2 regions of the Paenibacillus sp. JT31N11 genome follow, and region 2 is predicted to be linked to the other one. Evidence: riboswitches for the same ligand, from Rfam matches in the RefSeq annotation. Region 2 holds a riboswitch; the other holds the start of a gene.
What was found. Region 2 has a riboswitch for cyclic di-AMP ahead of AC0YNV_RS28465 (APC family permease). Riboswitches for the same ligand answer to the same signal wherever they lie in the genome.
Positions count from the first base shown of each region.

Region 1 (3,383 bases), on a different contig from region 2:
TTGTCATTCATCAAAATCATCAAAATATGGAGGGTTTACATGCAGCGGAATAATCATGGCGTTCGCTCTATACGAAAAACAGTTCTTATCCTCCTCGCGGTCATGTTACTCTCCGGCTCACTTGATCCGGTGCGTAGACTGCATGCTGCTGCGCTGGATAAACGCCCCTCTCCCTTACATACTCAACCACAGGATGAGCCCGGCAACTTGCCGCTTAGCATACCCGGCGTCAGCGAGCATTCCTTCCAGAGCGGACAGACAGGTCAGCAGAAGAAAAAGAAACAATCGCAACGTGACGCCACATCCTGGGTAAATCTGCAGCAGCGTTATCCCGGTACCTTCATTATTGGCGGCCCGCGCAAGGAGAGGAAGGTTGCGCTTACCTTTGACGACGTGCCTGATCCCCGCTACACGTCCAAGGTGCTTGATATATTGGCCCGCTATAAAGTCAGGGCGACTTTTTTTGTAGTCGGATCGCGCGCCGCTTCTTATCCGTCCATAGTCAGACGCATTGGCAGGGAAGGACATGTAATCGGCAACCATTCCTATAACCATGCGGTATTCTCGCGTATTTCCCTGTTTGCCTTCCAGCAGCAGATCCGCAATACTGACGCCATATTGCGTCCGCTCGCCGGATATAGTCCCAGATTAATCAGACCGCCCTATGGGGAAGTACTGCCCGGGCAAATTGAATGGATGAAGCAAAACGGTTATATTGCCGTCAACTGGGATGTCGACTCCGTCGACTGGCGGGGCATCGACAGCAGTACGATATTGTTTAACATCAAGAAAACCCTGCAGCCGGGCTCCATTATACTTCAGCATGCAGGCGGAGGCATCGGCCAGGATCTATCGGGAACATTAGAGGCGCTGCCCAAACTGATCAAGCTGCTCCGCAGCAAAGGCTATCAAATGGTTACGCTCCCCGAGCTGCTTGGAGAACCGGCTGCACGAAGCGTAAAGCCCTGAAACCGCCAAGCGGCGCCCCTGCAATGGGGCGCCGCTCATTTATGATCGATTATATTGAAGCATTATGATTTGCCCAGAACAAAAACCTTTACATATTGAAACCCGAACTTCTGGGCTTTTTCCTGCGATTGCGGTACGAAGATATCAATGCGATCCCCTTTGATCCCGCTCCCCATATCTGTCGCTACGGCCATCATGCCGCCAACAGGCAAACCGTCATGATCGTAACCGGTGATATACACCTTGCTTCCCATCGGAATACGGTTGGGATCAACTGCGATCGTACCCAGCTTGAGCGGGTTGCCGTAATAGTCAACCGGGCCCCAGCCGTTCTCGGATTCATCAGCTGTATAAGCGCTTGCTTTGGCTTGTACAACATCCGTATAGTTGTAGGCCAGTCCGTTGACTGTCACGGTATTTTTCGGCAGCGCTTTGGCCGTTGATTCCATTTTAATCGCCTTGACCGCCGCGGGTTTCGGAGCTGCTGCCGTTTTTTTCGCTGCCGATCCCGGCACTGTGATGGACAAGCCCGCATAAATATTGGACGGGTCCACGTCTGGATTCGCTTTCACCAGCTGATCGAGCTGCACACCGAATTGCTTGGACAACGTCCAGAAAGTATCATTGTCTTTTGCCTTGTATACCGCTGCAGCGTTTGCCGCCCCTGCATGGGCAAGAATTGCCAATCCAAGTATAGCTGCTGCTGCGCCTTTTCTCCATTTTGCATTTACCAAAACCAATGTCCTCCTTTTTATTTACGGGTTTATCGGCATGTTCTGATACAGAACTGTCTCCAAACTCCGTCATCGCTCAAACAAGGCAGCCTCTCTCCCGATTGGTTAAGTATGCCTGTTTGTGCATGCGGCCTGCGAGGTTAGTTGTCGGATTCGGATTGAGGAGTTCAACCCTACGCCATAGCGGATATGCCCGCTCCAAAGCGATTCACCCCCAGCGGATTTTCATCCTGCCAATTCGACTGGCTCGGATAATATTCCGCGAGGCAGGAAACAGATTATGGCTTGCTGAAAGCATCTGTTTGCTGCCTCATAAAGATCCCCCGTACGATAAGTTTCGGCTCGCGTTAAAGGATACCATAATTCTATCCCCCAAATACACTGGTAAATAGGTCCAGCCGCGAACAATAACGGGCTGAACGCCATTCATTTATCCCTCTGTCTCCCATTCAAAGGCAGACAGCTCAACTGTGACGGTTGTGCCGCTGCTTTCCTCGCTTTCAAATTTCAGCGTACCGCGGTGGGCTTCAATAATGCGCAAGCAAATCATGAGTCCAAGCCCGGTACCGGAGCTTTTGGTCGAGTAGAAGGGGCTGCCTAGACGCTCAAGCTTATCCTTGGGGATTCCCACCCCTTGATCTTGAATGCGGACAATGAGCATACCCGCGTCCCCCTCCTTCAGGGTAATGGATAAATCTCCTCCGCTTGGCATCGCCTCTATGGCATTTTTCATCAAATTGATAAATACCTGCTTGAGCTGATTCTCATCGCAATATACCGTCGGCATCTTCGCGGCAAAATCCTTTTTCATCTCGACATTGTTCATAATCGCCTGGGTTTCCAGCAGCGTAATCACATTCTCCAATATGGAGGCCAGATTATGCTGGCTGAACTGCTTGACCTGGGGTTTGGCCAGCGCCATAAATTCCTGCACGATCGTATTGATCCGGTCCAGCTCCGCAAGCATAATATTGAAATATTCATGATGGTCGCTTACCTTTGTTTTTAGAAACTGCGTAAAACCCTTTAAGGAGGTTAAAGGGTTTCGGATTTCGTGAGCGATTCCCGCCGCCATCTGACCTGCTACCGACAGCTTCTCTGACCGGATAATCGCTTCTTCCTCTCTTTTGCGCTCCGTCAAATCACGAAACACGCTTTGCACAACAAAGGGGCGTCCCTGAAAATTATGAATCCGGATGCCTGAAACCTCGACATCGATGATCCTTCCATCAAGGCTGACGATTTTGGATTTCATAAAGTCCAAAGGCTCATCCGAGGCAAGCAGCAAGCTCATGCGTTCGCTCGTCATTTGCCGGTAATCGGCGTGAATCAAATCCATATAGGTAACGGTAAATAATTCCTCAACCCTGGTGGCGCCAAAGAGGAGGAGGCCGGCATTATTCGTATATAAAATCGTTTCCCCGTCATGAACGACGATGGGTTCAGGCAAATATTTGATCAGGCGTTGATACCTGAGTTCATGCTCACGTAAAATTTCATCCGCTTTTATCGTACTGGTGACATCCGTCAGCGTACCAACCAGTGCGGGGCGGCCATCATACTCGACCAGTAATCCCTTGGCTTCATAGTAGAACAGACTTCCGTCCTTCCTGAGCCCTCTGAGCCAATTGCGGGCGCCCCTGCCTTCCCCTCTCAACCGACGGCTGATCTTGTCTTTGA
Region 1 covers NZ_JBWDNQ010000003.1:327,647-331,029, reverse strand. Annotated here, with positions in the region: gene AC0YNV_RS14055 (polysaccharide deacetylase family protein) at 40-969, shown strand; gene AC0YNV_RS14050 (3D domain-containing protein) at 1,032-1,703, opposite strand; cyclic di-AMP (ydaO/yuaA leader) riboswitch at 1,818-2,056, opposite strand; gene AC0YNV_RS14045 (PAS domain S-box protein) at 2,134-3,383, opposite strand, start outside.
Region 1: linked by a shared signal. The riboswitch ahead of AC0YNV_RS14050 (3D domain-containing protein) and the one ahead of AC0YNV_RS28465 (APC family permease) in region 2 are both predicted to bind cyclic di-AMP.

Region 2 (3,383 bases):
GGAGGTGCAGCAGATGGAGAAATATTTAATTTTGAATGCGGATGATTTTGGGCAGAGCGAGGCCGCCAATCAAGCTATTATGCATTTGCTGGAGGAGCGGAAGGTATCATCGGCAACGATTATGCCGCCTGCCTCGGCCTTTGAGCAGGCGGCAGCGTGGTGCCGTAAGCAGAAGGCAGCGAATATCGGGCTGCATCTGACGCTAACAAGCGAGATTGCCGCTTTGCCCTGGAAAAGCCTGACCGGCGATCCGTCGCTGGAGGGCCCGGACGGGCGCATGCACGCCACCATCGAAGCCTTCGAACGGCAGTCCGATCCGAAGGCGGTTGTACGGGAAATGCAGGCGCAGTTCGAGGCGGTGAAGCAGGCAGGTCTGACGGTATCCCATGCGGATAATCACATGGGAAGTCTCTATGGCCTGGCGACAGGCAGAAGCTATCTGCCGCAGGTGCTGTGGCAGTGCTCCCGGCGCGGCCTGCCATTCCGTCTGTTCCGCTGGATCGATCCCCGGGACAAGTTTCTGGCGTCTATTCCGGGGGCGGAGCAGGCGCTGCGCAAGGTGGTCCATCTTGCGGATACGCTCGGCGTGCCGATACCGGATTATCTGCTGAGCCATACGTATGGCGTGGAAGAAGGGGAAACCTATGAGAGCTTCAAGCAAATGATGATGGCAAAGCTCTACGATCTTCCCGAGGGAATTTGCGAGACGTATATTCATCCGGCAGCCGAGGACGAGCATATGAGCGCCCTTGTTCCATCCTGGGAGAAGCGGGTATGGGAATACAAGCTGATGCAGGGGGATGATTTCGCTTATGCGCTGAGGGATGCCAAGGTTGCCCTGGCGACTTACGATGATGTGCGCAAGTACAGAAAAAAGCCAAGGCTCAAATCCGCGGCTGTGCTGTTGAGATCGCTTATGACCAGACAAAAATAATGGGCAGGAAACATTATAGGTCATAAATGAAGATATCCTGCGAAAAAGGTTGATAGGAAGAGGATAGGATCTATGTAAGCGTTTATATCGCTATATAGGGTAATGAGCTTAAATATTTTCCAGTTTCCGTTGCTGTACAACAAATAAGTGAAGGAGTAATATTCAATAAGTGAAGCAGCAAGTCGTGGAAAAGAGTTTCAATTTCATAGAAATCCTTAATCGCTGAGTTCTGAAACAGAAACGGGGGAACCATGGAGGCAGATGCAGTTGATCTGGTCTCAGGGGTGAATCACCTGGCGCAAGCCAAGGTGTAGGGCGACTCTCGCGCCCGAATCCGGCAGCTAACCTCGTAAGCGTACGGAAGAGGAATTATCGCGTTTTAACCATGTTCAATTATGGATAAAGCCGCGGAAAGCTCCTAACTTTCTGCGGCTTTTTTATGCTTGAAATTAGGGATAGGATCATTTGCTTCACAACAAAAGCAGCTAAAAGGGGAAGTCACAGTGGTAGGCAGATTCAAACGGTTATTAATCGGACGTCCAATGAAAAGTGCGGAAATTGAAGGGGAAAAGCTGACCAAACTTAAAGCGCTTGCGGTATTGTCCTCGGATGCGCTCTCTTCAGTCGCTTACGGGACGGAGCAAATTCTGATCGTTCTGATGGCTGCGGGCTTCGCGGCGGTATGGTATTCCATCCCCATCTCGCTTGCCGTGCTGGGTCTTCTCCTGATTCTGATTTTGTCATACAGGCAAACGATCTTCGCGTATCCCGCCGGAGGCGGGGCTTATGTAGTAGCCAAGGACAATCTGGGCGTCCGCACCGGACTGCTGGCCGGAGGCTCGCTGCTTGTCGATTACATTCTTACTGTCGCCGTCAGCACATCCGCCGGGACTGATGCCATTACATCGGCTTTTCCGTCCCTGCATGATCATCGCGTACTGATTGCGCTCATCATGATTTTGTTTTTGACCATTATCAGCCTGCGCGGAATTACGGAATCCGCGTCCGTGCTTGCCATGCCCGTTTATTTGTTTGTCTTCGCGATTTTCGCACTCATTATTTCGGGAATCATCAAGTATGCGCTCGGAGGCGTTGACGCGCATCCTCCGGAAATCGGCGCCGCAGTATCGAATATCAGTCTTTTCCTGCTTCTGAAGGCCTTCAGCTCCGGCTGTTCCGCGCTCACCGGCGTGGAGGCGGTGTCCAACGCCATACCGAACTTCAAGCAGCCAGCCAATCGCAATGCCGCCGCCACACTGATCATGATGGGCGCCATTCTGGGCGCTATGTTTGTGGGAATCAGCCTTCTCGCCTACTGGTACGGCATTACGCCGAATCCGAAGGAAACCGTAGTCTCCCAGATCGCCGATTCCACCTTCGGCAGAGGCGTGATTTATTATATCATCCAGGGAGTCACTGCCCTGATTCTGTTTCTGGCGGCCAATACAGCCTACTCGGCCTTTCCCCTTCTGGCGTTCATGCTGGCCAAAGATAAATATATGCCGAATGTGTTTATGGTGCGCGGCGACCGACTCGGCTTTTCCAATGGCATTATCATTCTGGGCATCTTGTCCGCTCTGCTCGTGGTGCTTTTCCATGGCGATACGGAGAGCCTCATTCCCCTGTATGCGGTAGGTGTCTTTATTCCCTTTACGTTATCCCAGCTGGGGATGATGGTGAGGTGGATTAAGCTGAAGCCAGCCAACTGGATCATAAAATTAGTCATCAATACAATTGGCATGCTCACCACTCTGGTCATTACGCTGATTTTTATCTTCACCAAGTTCGGCCATGTCTGGATGGTCTTTCTCTTCCTGCCTGTTGTGATCTGGATCTTTCTGAGCATCAACAAGCATTACCGCAATACGGCGGATCAATTGCGGATCAACATGGAAGCGGACAAACCGGTTATTAAAGGAAGCACCATCGTGGTTCCGGTAGCGGGCATAACGCGCGTTGTCATGCAGTCGCTGAGCTACGCCAAGTCGCTGACGGAGAATGTGGTCGCCGTTTATGTGGGATTTGATGATGAAGATATTGAACGGATGGAGAAAAAATGGGAGGAATGGAATCCCGGCGTCCGTCTCATCGTGCTTCGGTCCAGCTATCGCAGCGTGATCAGGCCGCTCATGAAATTCATTGATACGGTCGAGTGGAAAAGCGCGGAAACCGATCATATTACCATTCTCATTCCCCAGTTCATAACCAAGCATTGGTGGCAGTATATTCTTCACAACCAGACAGGCTTGATGCTGCATGCTTATTTGTTCGCCCAGAAGGATGTAGTTATCACGACTGTCCCCTATCATCTGAATCGGTAAGCTAACCCGCCATGCGCATTGTTTTGGAATATCGATGCAGCTGATAGAATAGCAGCTCAAGCATCAGGCGGTCTTCATCTCTTGCTTAGCAGTAGATTGGCGCTGGATATAGCGCTCCAGCTCGCCCT
Region 2 covers NZ_JBWDNQ010000010.1:225,348-228,730, forward strand. Annotated here, with positions in the region: gene AC0YNV_RS28460 (polysaccharide deacetylase family protein) at 14-934, shown strand; cyclic di-AMP (ydaO/yuaA leader) riboswitch at 1,145-1,305, shown strand; gene AC0YNV_RS28465 (APC family permease) at 1,438-3,255, shown strand; gene AC0YNV_RS28470 (hypothetical protein) at 3,319-3,383, opposite strand, start outside.